Regions from separate parts of the Lysinibacillus sp. A4 genome, predicted to be linked through region 1. Evidence: riboswitches for the same ligand, from Rfam matches in the RefSeq annotation. Region 1 holds a riboswitch; each other region holds the start of a gene.

Region 1 (6,850 bases):
TGCTGAAATTTCTGGTTTACCATTAAAAGGTGCAACGCATTTAGTGGATGCAACACAAAATACAGATGCCTACACAGAAGTATCAGGCGCTTTAAAAATCTGTATGATTAATATGTCTAAAATTGCTAATGACTTGCGTTTAATGGCTTCTGGTCCTCGCGCAGGCTTAGGAGAAATCCTGTTACCAGCTCGTCAACCAGGTTCTTCAATTATGCCAGGTAAAGTTAACCCAGTTATGCCTGAGGTGCTGAATCAAGTAGCCTTCCAAGTAATTGGGAATGACCATACAATTTCTCTAGCATCGGAAGCTGGTCAATTAGAATTAAACGTAATGGAGCCTGTATTAGTGTTCAACCTAATCCAATCGATTAGCATTATGAATAATGTATTCCGTGCGTTTACAGAAAACTGCTTAAAAGATATTGAAGCAAATGAAGAGCGCATGAAAGAATATGTAGAAAAAAGTGTAGGCGTGCTAACAGCAGTTAACCCTCACATCGGTTATGAAGTAGCTGCTCGTCTAGCACGTGAAGCTATTTTAACAGGTCGTTCAATTCGTGAGCTTTGCATTGAAGAAGGCGTCCTAACAAAAGAACAATTAGACTTGATTTTAGATCCATATGAAATGACACACCCAGGTATTGCGGGTTCTAGTATCATGAAATTAAAATAAAACGAGCAATTATGGACTGTAGACATGCCCTAAAAGGCTGTCTATAGTCTTTTTTTGTAGACCTTTTCTCATATAAAATAGAGCGTATCCTTATGTATTTTAGGATTATTCAACTATAATAATGGTATGGAAGACATATTTTAGTTGGGGGAATTTGTAATGAGTTTACGAAAAAAGAGTTTACTTGGCTTTTCCGTTTTAAATGTTTTAATGATCGTTATTTTATTTATCGATTTAGCCAATGTAACGACATTAGATTGGTTTTCTACCGTGTTAACGATTGTAGGAATTGCTATTACACTATCTTACACAGTGTATGTCCATTACAAAGTGATACAGCCTATCAAACAAATCACAGAGGCTGCACAAGGAATTACGGCAGGTCAATTAGATACCGTTGTCATTGAGGTTCGTGATAATGGTGAAATTTCTCAACTAGCACAATCCTTTTTAGAGATGCAGGAACAATTACGAACAATGACACAAAAAATTGCGCACAGCTCTACAGATTTATCAGCAAGCATCGAAGAATTATCTGCGAGTACGAATGAAATTACACTTGCTGTGGAAGAAGTAGATCAACAAATGGAGAAGACGTCAGAGGGCTTGAAGCAAGCAGCACAATCGGCTAATGATAGTGCTAAATCTATGCAAGAAACCGTTGATGGCATTGAGCGAATTACAGTAGCCACACAAGATGTGTTTGTGCATGCGAAAGATGCTAGCGAGATAGCAGGAAATGGTGCAAATATTTTACATGTGGCAAAAGAGCAAATGCAATTTATTTCCTCTTCAACAGAAAAAACAAGTGGATTGATGCAGCAATTATCCCTTAAAATGTCAGATATTAAATCAATGACAGATATGATTACTACCATTACAGATCAAACAAATCTACTAGCATTAAATGCGGCCATAGAAGCAGCACGCGCTGGGGAGCATGGTAAAGGCTTCGCCGTTGTAGCTGAAGAAGTGCGTCAATTAGCAGAACAATCAAAGCACTCTGCTACGCAAATTGTGGATTTAGTTGTAGGAATAGAAAGTGATACAAAACAAGTAGCCTCATCAGTAGAAGATGATTTGAAAAATGTTCAACAAGGAGTGTTTGTCATTGACGAAGCGACAAAATCATTTGGCACAATTTCACAGCATGTTAGTCAGATGACAAGTCAGCTGGAGGATATTTCGACGACAGCTGAGCAGCTTTCAAGTAGCGCCAATGAAGTGGCATCCACTGTGACAACCATCGCAGCTGGCATGGGCAAGCTATCGAATTATACAGAAGCTGTTTTACATTCAATGGATGAGCAAACAGCCTCAATGCAAGCAGTTAATCATGTCACACAGGATTTAAGTGTCCAAGCGGATAACTTACAAAAGTTAACTAACCAGTTTCAGGTTTAGGCAATGAAAAGGTATGTTGCTAGGTTTTTAAGCCCTAAATAAGCCTTTTCATCAATACTACGAAAAGCCGCACAATGGCACTAATTGACCATAAAAACACTTTCCTAGAATACATGGAAAGTGTTTTTATGGTCGAACCAGCGCAATTAGTTTCCCAGTGAACTCCTCAGATAGTGTGTAGATCGTATGCGTATCCTAGACATGCATCAAACTACTGTTTTGACCTTTATCACCTAACCAAAGATGCTAGCCATATTTGTTTCCTGCCTTGTCCACTATTTGTACATTATGTTCTGGTGAAGCCATATTGACGGTACCCTCGTTTTTGACAGCTGTTGCAATGGCTTGTTGGAATAGTGTAAGTAATTCTTCATCCTGATATTTTTTACTAAAATCACGGTTTATCTTGCCAAATTCAGCACGATTAGAAATGCTGACCTTAGCTAAATCATCATCTGGTTTTTCATTACATCCTAGTAAAACAACGGCTAGTAGAGACACTAAAGCAACTATCATTATTCGCAACCACTCACCCCCTCAATAGGCAAAATAATACCACCATTTCCTGTCGTAGCCCTCACTTCTTTGTAATACATTAAATAAACGAGAGCGAAAGGGGACAGATAGTGGGCTTATTTGATGGATTGATCGGCAATGCAAGTGAGGTGAATTTAGAAAAACTACAGGAGGAGGTCCATGATTTATTAATTCCAAATGAGACAGTCAAGAACGCCTATAGAATTATTAGAGACACGTTTATTTTTACCAATAAACGATTGATCCTCATCGATAAGCAAGGAGTGACTGGCAAGAAAACGGAGTATCATTCTATTCCCTATAAAAATATCGTGCATTTTTCAGTAGAAACAGCTGGAACATTTGATTTAGATGCAGAGCTCAAAATATGGGTGTCTGGCAGTTCATTACCGATTCAAAAAAACTTCAATAAGGCGACAAATATTTATAAGGTGCAAAGCGTCTTAGCACAGTATGTGTTGGGGACGTAATGAAGGTGCTAATAGTACATGTGCACAACCAAAAGCCCGCAAATATGCGAGGCTTTTTTGTCGTGCCAGAAGAGGACGGCGTAAGGGATTTTAAGTCGGCTTCATGATTACGGTAGGCTCGAAAATACTGATAAGCGTAAATAAGAACGCCTTGCCGAAGTCTTATTCAAAGACAATCATTTCTCCAACTTCTTTAAACCCGAAGCGTTTGTATATATTCTTTCCATCCTCTGATGCCTGTAAGACTACGGGCTTTCGCTTATCAATTGTTTGACTGAGTAGGAATTGAAACATCTCACTGCCATACCCCTTGCCCCTATACGCATCTTTTGTCATCATATCATAAATCCCATAGCTATGTTTACTGTCTATTAATAATCCCGTAGCGATAGGTATTTCCTTTAAACAGCCAATAAACATTCGAGCATTTGATGCTAACTTTTCCTGTGAGAATTTATGAAAATAAGTTTCTAATGCTTCTCTTTCTGCTGTTTCTCCAAATAAACTTAGAAAAACTTCCTTATATTGTAGAAGCTCTTCCTTGTTGCTTACTTCTGTGATGGTAAGATGATTGGAAATTCGTGGACCTGTGTGAAGTGTATGGTCAAGCTTCATCATCATATTTCGTTCAGCTTCCTGTAAATTGCAGTCTTTTATCAGCTGTAGCCAATCATCGCTTAGATAGTTGGCATCCACCCACGTGTTGAAAGGAAGTTTATTAACAATGAAATGATTAATCCTTTGTTTAAGATGATTTTCCTTATGAATCATAGGCGATTTCACTACTAGCAAATTAAATGTATCAGTTGGAATATTTGTATTGGCTATGACAAAATGAGCTTCCTCTATAATTTGTCCAGAAACAGCTTGAGTAAATAGTTTCATTTTTTCCTCTAAATTACTCGTCACTAATTGTTGACTTGCTTTCATATCTTTCATCCTTTCACTATTAGTAGTGCGCACTATCTTTTATTATAGAGTCATTGAAAGATTAAAAATACTGAGTTCACCGTTTTTATATCCTCCCATAATTTTCAGAAAACAATCAGGCACGAAAAGCAAGGATGATTAGTAGTTTGGAAAATATTGTGATATTTGACTTTAGAAAAACACTACTTTACAATTGATTTTAGTAATCTAATAGGAATGTGCATATACTCATTCCTATGACAACTGAATAGCGTGTAGTAATAGGTGTAAATTGCGTGCAATTTGCTTAAAAGGGAAGTCGGTGCGAATCCGACACTGTCCCGCAACTGTAAATGTGAGCGACTTTTCAGTATCCACTGTCTTTGGACGGGAAGGAGAAAAGAAGCGATGATCATGAGTCAGGATACCTGCCTGTTACGAGTACACACCATAAACCTACGAGGAATAGGAGGTGGCATGTTGACAAAACAGAATGCTCTGTTCGTCACAGTACGTCAAACGCCCATAGTAAATGAAAGGGTTCACAATCGAACTCGTTCACACATACTTAGGGTTTGTTTGGCATTGTATGATGAAAGAAGATAAAATGAAGGATTTCCTCAAAAGTAGGGAGTCCTTTTTGTTTTGAAAATATGTACGCAAAGGGGATGCACGTATGACAAATATTCATGTAACGACAACGTTGGAAACGCCTTATGAAGATCTGAACATTTGTAAGCAACCACGCACAGAAGTTGCCAAGAAAGCGAAAACAAGAATGGTGGTCGAGTCTCTGATCGATCAATTATTAGCAACGAAGCTGATTCGTAATGATCGCTTCTTTGAGCAAATCTTATATAATAAAGAAATTATTTGGATACAAAATGGGGATGTGGACGGTCATCTTTTAGCGAAAGCAGCCATAGCAGATGAACTAAAAACAAAGACGAATAGTTTTATGATGTACATGCCGACCAATCCGATTGTCTATGAGGTCAACGGAGAAGCGTATCACTTAATTACGCGCATTGATTCTACACGCGCAAAGCCCAACCTCGACCGTCTATCATTGGAGCCAAAGCCTGTTTTAAGTGCCGCTCGTGTCAATGACTTATTATGCTCGATTGTCATGCGCTTTTACGAAACATATTTATATGATTTAGCATCTCATCATGACAAACTCATTGCATTTGTGCAGCAGGAATATGCCCAATTTATTGAAGCGGTGCAAGCGTTAAATGATTATCATTTCAACTGGCATCCACGTGGCAACGGTCACGAGCTTTTACTGCAATTAATTGATCATCTACAACTATTAAAAAGTCAACCTGGTAAGGTACTAATTGATTTTACGAACAAGCATGACTATGTAATAGTTGAACCCGCATATTTGTTGGACAATCCAACAAAGAAAGCTGTCAGTGCACTATAAAAACAAGCCCTCCATTTTTTGGAGGGCTTGTAATATCTTATGGCAGGGTAGAGATATATTTATGCCCAAGAAAGAAATACCCGCGGAAATACCCGAAGCGAGCAGGCTCATCCCATCCTACAGGCAATGCATGGCTGCCTGTGCTTCTTGCCATGGAACCGAATATCCTTTGCCCTTTGCACAAAAGATACTAGAGGAACTATACTCAAGATCGGCATTTTTATCATAGCCAATCTGTGCAATCACATCCTCTGTATTATGGCACACATCATAGCCATCAAATTGGAGTGTGAGTGCACCTTTCCCATTTGTATAGGCGGCAAAGGTTGTACTGTAGCTCATTAAAGTGGCAACAGGTGCACGACCTGTTAGGATAACATCCGTTTCGGATAAAATCGGGTCATCGAACGTGCCTGCTGCTTGCTGAATATCAGTCATCATACGACCGATAAAGTCATTTGAAGCTTTCATTTTAAAGCGATAATAGGGTTCAAGTAGGACATTTTGTGCCTGCTCCAGCCCCTGACGCAGGGCACGGAAACTGGCTTCACGGAAATCTCCCCCCGATGTATGTTCATTGTGCCCGCGACCTGTTAGAAGTGTAAAATGAATATCTGTTACAGGGAAGCCTGTCAGTAGCCCATGATGGTCACGCTCAAACAGATGCTTTTCAACAAGGCGCTGATTGCCTACAGATAAATGATCGGCATGACAGGCATTGGTGAAGGTATTACCTGTTCCACGTGGATTTGGCTCCATTAATAAATGAACTTCTGCATAATGCTTGAGGGGCTCGAAATGACCATAGCCCGTTACGGTCGTCGCAATGGTTTCCATGTATAAAATTTGCGGTTCACCAAAGGAGACAGCTAATGAAAAACGCGTCATTAATACCTCAGTCAGGACCTCCAATTGAATGGCACCCATAATATGCACATGGATTTCCTGAAATTTTTCCTGCCAGACCACACGCAAGGACGGTTCTTCTGCTTCGAGTAAACGGAAAATCTGTAGCACTTCCTTGATATGCTGATCACCCTCATATTGAACCTTTGCCTGTAAGGTTGGGACAAGCTCATAGGGCTGTGATAGCATCGTTGTACCGATTCGATCCCCAATGTTTGCCTGGCTCAGTCCTTTGACAGCGAAAATTTCTCCTGCCTCTACCTGTTGAACGGTCTCAAAGCGACTGCCGTTATAAAGGCGAATTTCGGTCACTTTTTCTGTTACTTCGTCAAATGAAAATTCATCTCGTACATGCAACGAGCCCTTGGTTGCCTTCATAAAGGTTAAACGCTGGTGCCCATCATGACGAATCTTAAAAACCTCACCCTCAAACGGGGCATCCTTGTCAAAATGGGAAGCCGTTAACAGCGGGAGCTGGTCAAGAAATTCCTGAATGCCCTCATCCTTTAAGGCCGAGCC
Region 2 (6,850 bases), on a different contig from region 1:
AACGAACCTTTTCAAAAAAAGAATTAGCGAAACTCAAGCTTATTTTCAGAGGCAAGCGGTACGGATTTTCGTTGGAGGAAATCAAAGAGATGGTTTTACTATTTGATTTTGATCGCTCAGGAATTCAGCAATTAGAGCGAACGGTTGAATACGGGGAACAAAAAATTCAAGAGATTGACAGTAAAATAGCTGAGCTGACGCAGATGAAGCGTGAGTTACAACAAATGCATGGCATGTTTAGCGAAAAATTAGCGACTTTAAAGGGAGAGATGCAAGATGAATAGTTCCAATTTATTAGCACGTAATGCCCGTAAGTATTCGAAAAATGAAGCCGTTATTTGTCATGGCAGAAGAGTAACCTACCAAGATTTAGATAGGCAGGTGACACGTTTTAGTCATGCTTTACTAGAGCAGGGAGTAAAGCAGGGGGATAAGGTTTTAATTTTTATGCCAAACGTTTTAGAGTTTGTTGTCAGTTACTTTGCTATTCAGCGTATTGGAGCGATCGTTGTGCCAGTCAATGCAAAGTTTACATTGCAAGAAGTAGAGTACGTGGCGCAGCATGCCGAAGCGAAGGCAATTGTCGTACATGAGGTTATTTTTGCAGTAGTTGAACAGCTAGCTGGTATTCCGTTGAAAATTAAAACAGGTCAAGAAAAAGTGGGATGGTATCAGTATGAATCAATGCTTCAAAATGCAAGTACACAAACGATTGATTGTCAGTTACAAGAGGATGACCCTTCCACGATTTTATATACATCTGGCACGACAGGAAAACCAAAGGGTGTGTTATTTAGCTACCGTAATATTTTAACAGTGGCGCAAATGATAGCTGTTGAAATGGAGGTAAAGCCTGAGAGCCGTATTTTGCTTATGATGCCATTAACACACTCTGCACCATTACATTTATTTTTAATGGCGGGTGTATTGGTAGGCTCAACAAATGTATTAACACCAACTTTTACACCCGATTTATTCATTGATTCCATTGAAAAGGAGAAAACAACACATTTCTTTGGAGCACCTGTTGCTTATTTATTAACGGCACAGCTGCCAAGGCTACATTCGGCAGATTTGTCTTCTATGAAATGGTGGGTCTATGGTGGAGCACCGTTATCTCAAAGTGAGGTTCGATTCATTCAGCAGGCATTCCGCACAAATAATTTGACTTGTGTATATGGATTAACAGAGGCAGGTCCAAGTGGTTCATTATTATTTGGCAAGGAGCATGAAGCAAAGGCAGGAAGTATTGGCCAGCGGGCGCCACTTGGTACAGAGTTGCGTATTGTGAATGACAGTGGAGAAGATGTAAATGTAGGCGAAGTGGGGGAAATTGTCTTATTAGGTGAGGGTAACATGCTTGGCTACTATAAGGATGAAGTAGCAACTAATGAAGCCTTTATTGACGGTTGGTTAAAAACAGGGGATCTAGCTCGCAAGGATAAAGATGGTTTTATTTGGATTGTAGATCGTAAAAAGGATGTCATTATTTCGGGTGGTGTCAATATTTATCCGAAAGAAATTGAAGATTGTTTATTGAGTTTTGAAGGGATATTCGAGGTTGCAGTAATTGGTGTACCACATCCGCAATGGGGGGAAACTGTAAAGGCTGTGTATTGTGCTAAACAAGATATTGATGAGGAAGCTTTGAAAGCTTATTTAGAGGAACATCTTGCAAAGTTTAAAATACCACGTATTTTTGAAAAAGTGGAAGCGCTCCCACGCAATGCATCAGGCAAAATATTAAAACAAAATTTGAAGGGGCAAGAGGTGAGATAGCATGAAAGTATTACAACAAGAAGCAATGCGTACTACGAACTTTTTTACGGAAGATGACACGCTTCAAAAAATAGTAGAAATGATGTTAGATAAAGAGTTTTTATCCTATGCCCAACGAGAGTTAACAGATTTTGGTGAGCTATGTGCAGGTGATATTGATGCGAGGGCAAAACATACAGATCGACAGGGTGAGCCTCGCCTTCAAAGATATGATGCCTATGGTGAAGAGATATCGGAGGTTTGGGTTAATGATGGCTATAAAAAAACGATTGAAGAGACATATAATACTGGGATTGTAGGCTATGTACACAAGCATATTCCGCAGCTAGGCCACAAGGGGAATTATGTTTATAGCTTTGCACAAGGTTATTTGCTATCCCATGCAGAACCTGGTTTTTATTGTCCCGTAACATTGACGATGGCTACTGCCTATCTATTAGATCATTATGCAGATGAAGAGGTAAAGCAGCGTTTTTTACCACATGTTTGTGCAACAGGTGACACAGATTTATATGAAGGTGCGACCTTTTTAACAGAACGTCAAGGAGGCTCTGACGTTGGTGCAAATGTGGTGGAGGCGAGAAAGGATGGCACTGCGTATCGTCTATATGGTGAAAAATACTTTGCATCCAATGCGGGCATGTGTGGTGTAGCGATGGTATTGGCACGACTAGAAAGTGCACCAGCAGGTTCCAAAGGCTTAACGTTGTTTGCAGTTCCTTGGCGTAAAGAAGATGGAACAACAAATCATCTACGTATTCGCCGACTGAAAGATAAGCTAGGCGTTCGGGCAGTTCCCTCTGGTGAGGTAGAATTTGATGGTGCTCTTGCCTACGTTGTAGGGGAGCAAAATAAAGGGATTTATTATATGCTAGAAGCACTAAATCTCTCCAGAATTTGTAATGCAGTCGCTTCAATTGGTATTATGCGTCGCGGCTTCTTAGAGGCGAAACATTATGTAAGCAATCGACATGCATTTGGCAAGCCCTTAACACAATACCCTATGATTCAGGATACTTTAGGGAAATTTGCAGCTAAGTTGCACGTGGAAGTAGCGACAGTTTTTGATCTTATTCAATTATACGATAAAGTGACAAGTGGACAGGGCACACAGCAAGATCTTATTATGAATCGTTTATATATTGCCATTATGAAAAAGGAAACGGCAGAGCAAGCTGTTCACTATGCTAGTGAGGCAATTGAATTACATGGAGGTAATGGCTATATAGAAGACTTTGTAACGCCTCGCTTATTAAGAGATGCGCAAGTATTGACGGTGTGGGAGGGGACGGCTAATATTTTGGCCTTGGAACTCATTCGTTTAGTAGATAAGTTTCATGCCCATGAACTGTTTGTACAGGAGATGGAGGAACGATTAGACAAATTAGCTAACAGTTCATTAGTACAAATTGTTAAAGAACAATTGGCGAATATGTCTGTGAAACTTCAAATTTTTAGCGCTTTAGACGAAGCAACGAAAACTTTTGAAGCAAAAGGTGTGGCGGAAAAAATGGCGCACCTTTATGAAAGTGTCATAGCGGTTGAGTGGGCACATAAATTTGGTGGGAAATATGAAAAACTAGCGGACATTTATTTAGAGCAGACATGGTCATTAAGAGAAATGGGTGCACAAATGAAAACAGTTCAATACTTTTCTGAAATTGTATAATGGCCGGGGAGTCGTCTTGAATGGAGGCGACTTCTTTCATTTTCATGTATAATGAAATCAACTGAATATTATAAAGGTTCTTTACTTAAGTAAAGTGAAAAGGGAAATCGGTGTAATTCCGATGCGGTCCCGCCACTGTAAGTGTGAGTTTTTTCAAATGATGCCACTGAAGATTTCGGGAAGGCTTGAAAAATCGCAAGTAGCACTAGCCAGGAGACCTGCCTTTATAACGACATGACAACCTACGAGGATAGGGTGGTGGATTTTGTATCAGTTTTTTTGGTGCGATTTTGCCCCCTCATCGATCAAAGATGAGGGGTTTTATTTTGATGTAGAATAAAGCGAAATGTCGCACGGATCAACGAAGGAGGATTCACATGAAGAAATTTTGGAAAATAGGATTATCAGCATTTTTAGCAGTAGGCTTGCTAGCTGCTTGTGGGCAGGAAGCAAAAGATAACAAGCCATCTAACGAGCAGCAAACACAGCAAAAAACAGCCCAGGTGGATGAAGCAACATTCCCAATGACGATAACAGATGCCCTTGGTAAGGACATTACACTTGAAGCACCTCCTGAGAAAATTGTTTCACTTATTCCGAGTAATACGGAAATCCTTTTTGGACTAGGTTTAAATGATGAAATAGTTGGTGTTACGGACAACGACGATTATCCGCCAGAGGCAGCTGAGAAGGATAAGGTTGGCGGTATGGAATACGATATTGAAAAAATTATTGCCTTAAAACCAGATATCGTTTTTTCACACGAATCTAGCATGTCTCTTTCAGAAGAGGCTATTGCACAGCTTGAATCAGCAGGTTTGAAAGTATTTGTTGTAAAAAATGCACAAGACTTTAATGAAACATATACAACAATTGAGCAACTGGGACGTGCTACAGGGAAATTACCAGAGGCAGAAAAAATTGTCGCGAATATGAAGGCAAAAGTAGAAGAAGTTTTGTCTAAAGTCAAGGATGTTGAACCCAAAAAAGTGTTAGTTGAAGCATCAGATGAGCCAGATATTTATACAGCTGGCAATGGTACATTTATGAACGCGATGCTTGAAATGATTAATGCAGAGAATGTAGCTGTAGATGGCGATAATTGGTATAAAATTGATGCAGAACAAATTATCGCAAAAAATCCAGATGTCATCGTGGTGACATATCATTATGTACCAGATATTTTAACGAAAATACCAAAACGTGCGGGCTTTGATACGATTAATGCCGTAAAAAATAATGCGATTGTGCAGGTAGATGAAAGTACGACAAGTCGTCAAGGGCCACGTTTAGCTGAAGGTCTAGAAGAATTAGCAAAAGCAATCTATCCTGAGGTATTTAAGTGAAAAACATAGCACTAGCCTATACATTAACATGTACGCTTCTTCTTATTAGCATCTGGTGTGGCGTAGCGATAGGCTCGGTTCATATTCCATTAGAAGTATTGTGGAATAAGGCGGTTGATGAAACAGCCGCCAATATCTTTTGGAAAATTCGTTTGCCTCGCGTGTTATTAGCGGGACTAGTAGGCGCATCTCTAGCTATTGCTGGAGCAGCTTTCCAAGGTTTATTAAAAAATCCATTAGCAGATCCATATACACTAGGGGTTTCATCAGGGGCTTCTGTTGGTGCTGTTTTAACGATCTTTTTTAGTATTTCTATACCTGTTGTCGGTTTGTATGCGCTGCCAACCTTTAGTATGATTGGTGCTATCATTACGATGGTAGTTGTTATGAGCTTTGCTAGACTCGTAGACCGCTCATTAAAAATGGAAACGTTGATATTAACAGGTGTTATTTTTAGTTCATTTTTAGGTTCCCTCATTTCATTAATGATTGCCTTATCTGGTGAAGAATTACGTCAGGTAATAGGCTGGCTACTTGGTTCTGTTTCGATGCGTGGTTGGCCATATGTCCAAATGATCATTCCATTTGTGATTGTAGGTTCAATAATGCTATGGACACAAAGACGAGAATTAAATGTCTTGTTGTATGGTGAAGAGCGAGCAAAACATTTAGGTGTTAATGTAAAGCGTAGTAAATATTTGATATTAGCAGGTGGCTCCATGCTAACTGGAGCAGCTGTAGCAGTTTCTGGCACAATTGGCTTTGTAGGATTAGTGGTGCCGCATATGACAAGGATGATTTGGGGTTCTGATCATCGCCACTTATTACCATTATCTTTTTTCAATGGTGCAACATTACTCATTATTTGCGACTTAGTAGCACGAACAATCATTGTGCCAAGAGAGCTACCAATTGGTGTCATTACGGCATTTATTGGAGCACCTGTTTTCTCCTATATTTTTTATAAGCAGCGAAGAAGCAAGGGGGTACGGGCATGATTGTTGTTGAACATCTATCAGGTGGCTATGAAGATGTACCAATCGTCAGGGACATTAGTTTTACTGTTGAAAAAGGAAAAATTCTTGGCATTCTAGGGCCGAATGGTAGCGGGAAATCCACATTATTAAAAGTAATGAGTGGTATTTTACCAGCTACTGCTGGAACCGTTTCGATTGATGGACAAAATATTCTTTCTTATCATGCTCGTGCTTTGGCAAAAAAAATGGCTGTATTACCACAGCTTCATGCAAATGCTTTCTCGAACAGTGTGAGAGAGGCAGTTTCACTGGGGCGCTACCCGCATCAAACAGGCTTTTTCTCGAGTTGGTCTGCACAAGATGAGAAGGCAGTTCAACATGCAATGCTTCAAACAGGTGTAAAGCGATATGAGCATACACCGATGGAATTTTTATCTGGCGGTGAACAACAAAGAGTTTTTGTTGCACAGGCATTAGCTCAAACAGCTGAAATCTTACTGCTGGATGAACCAACGAACCATCTTGATATTGCACACCAACGTCAAATTTTAGATATGGTTCGGAAGGAAGCCATGGAGTGTGGTTTAACAGTCGTTATGGTACTACACGATATGAATTTAGCCTCTCTTTATTGTGATGAATTATTGCTGATGGAAAGCGGACAAATGAGAGCACTTGGTGCACCACATGAAGTATTAATTGCCTCCCAAATTGAAGAAGTTTATCAAGCACGGGTGACTACATATGCTCACCCTGAAATACCAAAACCTCAAATTACAATGATGCCCGCAGCTACAGACTATCAGCAGCGAGCTGTCATCAAAAAAGAGCACTTTACGATAACTGAACAATATATCCAACTTCAATCAGAGCTTCCTCTGAAGACCGTATCTTCTGCAGTTCATAACCCAGGTATTGGCTGGCATAATTGCTTATTAAATCGCTCAGTTCCTGGTGATTATGTCATTAGCGATGTGAAACGAGAAGTTAAAGAATTTTTGAAAAGGGAAAATTTTTCATCTACAAATACTGTTGTTATGCTAACAGCAGTACCAACAGCTCTAGTGGCCATCAATGAA
Region 3 (6,850 bases), on a different contig from region 1:
CATGAAATTGGTGATGGAGCGGAGCCACCTCGATTTGTAACGGCTAACCTTAATGTAGATTTCCTCAAGCCAACACCCCAAGATGTTCCCTTAAAGGCAATTGGCACTGTTGAAGAAATTCATCCGAAGAAATGGAAAGTAGAAACTGAAGTTTACGCGCAGGATTCGCTTTGTGCTCGTGGAACAGTAGTCCTTGTAGTCATGCCTAGTACTTTTCTAAATAAAAATGATTAGCATTTTTTATCCTCACTAAAATAAGAAGAGCACATCTTATTTATAGATGTGCTCTTCTATTGCGTTTTTAATGGATTCATAATCAAGGAACTGTATTACTAATAACTGTCACAAAGCCATTTCTCGTAGCAGTTTCCATTAACGAATAAATAGAGTCACTGGCAGTTTTGTTAAACTCATACCATTGGTCAACAGCTGCGTCATAAATCAACACGTCTGGCTGTCCAGTCAAAGGTTTATCTGAAGATTGCACCAACGAATAGAGATCATAACGTGCTATGCTACTACCTTCCTTGTTCAGGAAATCATATTGGCCCATTTTATAATAGCCCCCAATTACGGTGCTATGGACAGACCATGTGTAGTCGTTAGGCTGTTTTATCTTCTTGCCCATATTTTTAGTAAATATACGGTGCATTTCTTCCATATAGGCATTGCCATTGATTTGCTCGACTACTCCCCCCATTGTCATGTGGTATTCATGAAGTAATGCTTTCACTTCCACACCCTTAATCATCAATGGCTCTGTATCGATTGTGATCGTTAAATGATTGTATTGAACTTTACAGCCAAAGGTTTCTGCTAGAAAACGTAATGGTACAATGGTGCGTCCATTCTTTAAGTAGGGCTTTGCATCCAATAATACCGTTTTTCCATTTACTGTGGCTTTACTACTGTTTAACTTTAAACTGACTTTCATCTCACTTTGGGTCAGTATCACTTGCCCATCCGACCAATGCACCTTAGCCCCTAAATTTTCACTAATCACGCGTAAAGGTACCATTGTTCGATTGTTTTTTATTTCGGGCTTCACAACCGTTTGTACTGTCATACCGTCCACTTTTAGTTGACTACTAGCTGCTGTAGCAGTTGTGATAGATGTAACAAAGACAATCAACATAAGGAAAATACCTGAACATATTTTTTTCATGATTATTAACTCCTTTAATTCGCTATCATGACTTCATTCCATATGAACCCTATTATTTCCTTCTGCTATGAGCAACGGTAACAAAAAAATCCTGCATTTTCGCAGAATTTTTAAGTAAACTTTATGAGGTTTATATTTAGGTACACTATTTCGTACCACTTGCACCAAATCCAGATTCTCCACGGACCGTTTGAGATAATTCATCTACTTCCACTAATTGAATAGAAGGAACAAATTGTATAACCATTTGAGCAATGCGCATTGATTTTTCTACGATAAACGGTTCTTGACCATGGTTGATTAAAATAACACCGATTTCGCCTCTATAGCCTTCATCTATAGTGCCTGGGCTATTCAGTACGGTTACACTATGCTTTAATGCTAGTCCACTTCTTGGTCGAATTTGGGCTTCCGTTCCCTTAGGTAACTCAATCTGAATACCTGTCTTAATGAGTTTGGCTACGCCTGCTGGGATTTCTACTGCTTCTATGGAATAGAGGTCCATGCCTGCATCACCAGGGTTGGCTTGTATCGGTAGCATGGCATCAGCGTGAACTTTTTTAATTTTTACTTCTAGATTCATTGTTCTTCATCCTTAACGATTAAAATTGAATGTGTCATCTGTGATTGGCGCAACTTTTGCCTTGGCATAGGTAGCACCCTTTTGTGAAAAGAAATCATATGTGGAGCCTTCATTACGAATACCATTCATCACAATTGGATTGACTTCCTCTTCTGGGAACATGGCTTCAAAGCCGACATTCATTAAAGCTTTATTAGCATTATAGCGTACATACGCTCGCACTTCAGGTGATAATCCTGTTTCCGCATAAATATCATCTGTATACTTCATTTCATTTTGATATAAATCTAATAATAGCTCATAGCCCCATAAATGTAGCTCTTCTTGCTTTTCCTTTGAAAATTGCTTGAATAAATTTTGAGCAAAAAATCCAACTGCTACCCCATGGATAGATTCATCGCGCAAGATGAGTGAAATAATCTCGGCACTGTTTCGTAGGAAGCCTTGTCCTCCTAAGTATAGTGGATAGAAAAAGCCAGAATAAAACAGGAAAGATTCAAGCATAACGGATGAAAACATCGCTTTCCATAAGCTCTCTGGATTGCCTTCTTCAATACTATTATAAATGTCTGCTATTTTATTGGCCTTATACTGTAGAAATTCATTTTTCTTGACCCATTCAAATAGCTCGTCGATTTCTTCGTTTGTACAAAGCGTTGTGAAAATATAAGAATAGGACTTGGCATGTATCGCCTCGAATGCATCAAAAACGGTTAGGACAGCCTTTTCCTGTAAATCGTCTGTATAAGCAGCAACACGATTCATCCCGATATTTGTTTGTACAGTATCCAGTAAGGTTAATCCTGCAAATACTTTTTTATATGTGTCCTGATGCTCAAAGCTTTTCCATTGTTTAATATCTTTGCTGACCGCAATTTCTTCTGGAAACCAAATTTGCTTCCATTGCTGGTCCCAAAAGATTTGGGCAAGCTCACTTGTTGCCTTATTCCAATTGACTGCCTCATAAATTATATTTGACATGCTACACACTCCTCTAAGCTTTGTAATCGTTGACGAACATAGTAAACAGACTTAATGCCCTTTATCCACGCATAAATGTATACTTTAGCCAATTGTTCGGTTGTCCAATTGTCCGTTACATAAAGCGTCATGGAAATACCTTGGTCAACGTGCTTTTGAGAAGCTGCATATAAATCAATTAAATCATACGGATTTACATCATACGCCTCCACATATAAATGACTATTGTCATTTGTTAAATGAGGCATTGGATAAATGGTTCTACTATCGGCGTAATCACGAACCTCTACGCGCTCTGTACATGGTGCGATTGAAGCCGTACAGCTACGAATATATGAAATACTACCAGTTGGGGCAATAGCCAAACGATAGGAATGGAATAGACCGTACTGCATTACATCCTGCTTTAACGTTTCCCACATCTTGTTTGTGATGATTGGAATATTGCCAAGCGCCTTCAACACAGCAGGCGATAGTTCTTCTTCAGTTTTATTGATATATTGGTCAAAATAGCTACCTGATGCATAATCACTGTCCTCAAATCGGTAGAAGGTTGCAGCTTTTTCTTTCGCCATTTCCATCGAAGAGTTCAGAGAATAATAGTTCATCGCTTCCATAAAGTGATCCATGAAATCAATGGAATCTTTTGAGCCGTACAGGATGCCTTCTGTCACGAGATGCCCATGGAGGTTCATACAGCCAAGCCCTACAGAATGCATTAATTGATTGGCTTTTGCAACAGACGGAACATTCTTAATGTGTGTCATTTGCGATACATTCGTTAATAGGTGCATGGCTGTATCGACTAATGCGCCGAAATCATTGACTTTACTTGCTGCATGGATATCGATGGAACCTAAGTTACACGATACATCTAATCCATAGTCATTTGGTTGATCCTGGTCCGTAATGATACTTGTCTCTTGTACTTGTAAGATTTCTGTACATAAATTGGACATTTTGACACGTCCAATATTTTTTAAAGGATGTACCTTATTGACATTATCATCAAAGATTTCAAACGGATAGCCTGATTCAAATTGTGCTTTTTTCACCTCTGTGTAAAGCTTTCGTGCATTTAAACGTTTAATTTTACGAATTTTAGGGTTATCAAGTAGCTCGTAGTACATGTCTGAAATAGAAATTTCAGACATACGTTTGCCATATTCTTTAAAAATATCATATGGGCTAAACAAAACAATATCCTTATCACGTTTCATCAGTTCGAAGAAAATACTAGGTATAATAATCCCTGTTGAAAGGGTAGCGAGGCGAATTTTATCATCAGCATTTGGTTTTTTTGATGAAATGAAATTTTCTACGTCTGCATGGAAAATATTTAGATAGACAACACCTGAGCCATTTCGTTGCCCTAACTGATTCGAATAACTGAAAGAATTTTCTAACAGTTTCGCTACTGGGATGACACCACTTGCACGATTTAATATCTCTTTAATTGGATCACCTAATGGACGTAAATCTGTTAAGTTGACCCCAACTCCACCACCAAGGCGTGATAGCTCTAAACAATAGCCAATATTTTCAGCAATACTATTCATGGAGTCATCCATTGATAATTTAAAGCAGCTGACTAATTCACCACGTGCTTTCTTACCACTATTTAAAGCAGTTGGTGTTGCAGGCTGATAGGCTTCCATCATTGCTTCGACAGAGCGTTCTGCTAAAGCCGTGTTTCCTTGAGCTAAATACAAAGCAATAATGACAATACGATCCTCATACTTTTCTAAGATCTCTTCCCCATCACGACTTTTCATAGCATAGCTATCGTAAAATTTGCTTGCGCTCATAAAGGATGGAAAGCGGAAATTATAATCATAGGCTTTCTTGTACAGCTTCTTAATAAATTCCATTTCGTACATGTCGATAAAGGCTTTCTCATAGTAGCCCTCATCAACTAAATAGCGGATTTTTTCTTCAATATCTATAAAATAACGCAAACGTACGTTAACATACTCTAAAAAGTAGCGGCGCGTAGCTTCACGGTCCTTTTCTAACTCCAGTAATCCAGTTGTACTATAACGATTCAGTACGTCATTATTAAGCTTTAAATAGGTTTTCATCTCATTACCCTCGTTTCATAAAACGTTTGTATTGCTTCGTAATCCGTTTGATTACCTCGTAAATCTAATTTCCTTACTAAGGGTACATGATAGGTAGCAGCGATTTTCTCACCAGCAGCACCAAATACATGATGACCGAAGTTACTATTACCACTGGCAACTACTCCTTTACAAAAATCCCTGTTTTTTTCTAAGAAACGTTGTACCTTTGCTGGAATGTCACCTAAACCATCTGTGTAGGTAATTAAGAGATATGGCTTGTTCAATCGCAATTCTTCCGAGAGCTCGATACATTCTGCCTTTAATTTGGATACAACATTTCGGACATTACCTGTACGACTCGCGTAAACAATCATAGGGCAATCAACTCAATTTGAGAAACAATTTCCTGAACATCTCCTATAAAAGTTTCATTCATCTCTAAAACAGGCACACTTAAAAAACCTGCGTCAATAATCGTTTGCTTTGCTTGTTCATCGTGATCGATGTTAACAATTTCAGCTTCAAGTCCTGCACGTTGTAGTTCAGATTTTACCCATAGGCATTTTGGACAAATTGTTTTCGTATAAAGTTTCATAGAAATCCCTCTTTTCATAAAATAAAAAAGCCTATCTCCTCTAGAGAGATAGGCTAAATGGAAACGTTAACATACCAAAAATACTGACGTTCCCATCTCTTAATCCCCGAAGAAATGATAAATTTGTTTTATAAAGGCAGGTCTCCTGGCTTTGCTTCATTCTCTGATTCCCTTCCCATGCCAATGCACAGTGGTTGTAATCATCGTCAGCTTCACAGTTGCGGGGACAGCGTCGGAATTGTACCGAACTTCCCTTTTAAACTACATGTAGTAGTACCTTTGTAAAACGAACACAATATATAGTTGTTGTTCAATAGTTTTAAGTGTACCATCCTTCAAATGAAAAGTAAATCAAGATTCTAAACTTCTTTATTTTTGGATTATTCAGTATTTTAAATTATGTAGTTCCAAATAGATTACCACTAAGCACTTATACCCAAATCAAAAATCTATTTTTAACGATGTACGTGATTTTCTATTAAAATGGATCTTGAATTCTAATTTGTAGTTTTAAGAAATCTTCTATTTTATGTACCATTGAAAATTAGTTGTCTCTATCGTAAGTCCTGAAATAATGATCATTACATTAATAAAGAGCATGCTTTTATCATAACATGCTCTTACCATTCTATCATTGGGATTATAGTCTAACCTTAACCTCAGTCCCGTCCTGAGCTTTGACATCGACTAGCACAAGTCCTTTATAATTTTGTAGTTCCTTGATAATCGGCTTTAGCATTTCTTTGTCGATGAGCGGAAAGGTAAAGTCTATTTTCTTTTTATCGAAGTATACCTTTGTCCACTTATTGGCTTGTTGCTGAATCCATTTAGAAGTTAAAATGGAGAGGACAATGGTTAGCACAGTATAGGGAACAGGGACGGTAAAGCGAACGTCTTTTGCTTTCACTTTTACATGCATCATTCGTCGCCTCTACTCAATGAAGACTGCAACGGAATCCCCGTTTGCTGATTTTATATCTACAATTTGTCCATCTAGTTCATTTTCAATTGCTTCAAGAAGAAGATTGATGTCGATATCTTTTACGTATTTTTCCGATTGCGGAATACTTGCAGCGATGCTGTGTCCTGCCATCAATACGGCTTTGACAAGTTTAATTGGTAAATTTACCGTGACATTATCATTTTCGGTGGATACAACACGGACCTTTAACGTTTTATCTAAATACTTTGTTTTTTCCACAAATTTATTCTCTGATTCTTCTTTCTGTTGTAGCACTTGAATCAGCTCTGATCCTTTATCCGCATCAATTTTGCCTTCTTGAATCATCGTTAACACTTTTGTAATTTCCTCTTTCATGGTCGTTCCTCCCTATTCGTCTTTTAAGAGCTTTATGGCTTCATCTGTTGTGATTTCGCCATTTTCCAGCATGCTTACAATTTTTTTCTCATCTACTTCATTTTTCTTCTTTTGAGCATAGCCAAGGGATGAAATAATATCATTT

The links. A riboswitch is a leader RNA that binds a small molecule or an ion and turns the genes downstream of it on or off. The one in region 1 is predicted to bind cobalamin.
Region 2: it holds a riboswitch for cobalamin, as region 1 does, so the genes downstream of both, NY607_RS12660 (ABC transporter substrate-binding protein) here and NY607_RS00175 (hypothetical protein) in region 1, are expected to answer to the same signal.
Region 3: it holds a riboswitch for cobalamin, as region 1 does, so the genes downstream of both, NY607_RS18420 (glutaredoxin family protein) here and NY607_RS00175 (hypothetical protein) in region 1, are expected to answer to the same signal.

The regions. Positions count from the first base shown of each region.
Region 1 covers NZ_JANWTB010000001.1:29,648-36,497, reverse strand. Annotated here, with positions in the region: gene aspA (aspartate ammonia-lyase) at 1-673, shown strand, start outside; gene NY607_RS00195 (methyl-accepting chemotaxis protein) at 833-2,077, shown strand; gene NY607_RS00190 (hypothetical protein) at 2,324-2,602, opposite strand; gene NY607_RS00185 (PH domain-containing protein) at 2,704-3,084, shown strand; gene NY607_RS00180 (GNAT family N-acetyltransferase) at 3,247-4,014, opposite strand; cobalamin riboswitch at 4,260-4,443, shown strand; gene NY607_RS00175 (hypothetical protein) at 4,670-5,425, shown strand; gene NY607_RS00170 (elongation factor G) at 5,543-6,850, opposite strand, start outside.
Region 2 covers NZ_JANWTB010000005.1:303,888-310,737, forward strand. Annotated here, with positions in the region: gene NY607_RS12645 (MerR family transcriptional regulator) at 1-284, shown strand, start outside; gene NY607_RS12650 (class I adenylate-forming enzyme family protein) at 277-1,779, shown strand; gene NY607_RS12655 (acyl-CoA dehydrogenase family protein) at 1,781-3,448, shown strand; cobalamin riboswitch at 3,506-3,688, shown strand; gene NY607_RS12660 (ABC transporter substrate-binding protein) at 3,826-4,794, shown strand; gene NY607_RS12665 (FecCD family ABC transporter permease) at 4,791-5,792, shown strand; gene NY607_RS12670 (adenosylcobinamide amidohydrolase) at 5,789-6,850, shown strand, end outside.
Region 3 covers NZ_JANWTB010000010.1:18,546-25,395, forward strand. Annotated here, with positions in the region: gene NY607_RS18390 (PaaI family thioesterase) at 1-234, shown strand, start outside; gene NY607_RS18395 (copper amine oxidase N-terminal domain-containing protein) at 317-1,165, opposite strand; gene dut (dUTP diphosphatase) at 1,311-1,748, opposite strand; gene nrdF (class 1b ribonucleoside-diphosphate reductase subunit beta) at 1,761-2,729, opposite strand; gene nrdE (class 1b ribonucleoside-diphosphate reductase subunit alpha) at 2,717-4,810, opposite strand; gene nrdI (class Ib ribonucleoside-diphosphate reductase assembly flavoprotein NrdI) at 4,807-5,166, opposite strand; gene NY607_RS18420 (glutaredoxin family protein) at 5,163-5,387, opposite strand; cobalamin riboswitch at 5,506-5,683, opposite strand; gene NY607_RS18425 (hypothetical protein) at 6,028-6,309, opposite strand; gene NY607_RS18430 (SHOCT-like domain-containing protein) at 6,319-6,705, opposite strand; gene NY607_RS18435 (DUF2089 domain-containing protein) at 6,718-6,850, opposite strand, start outside.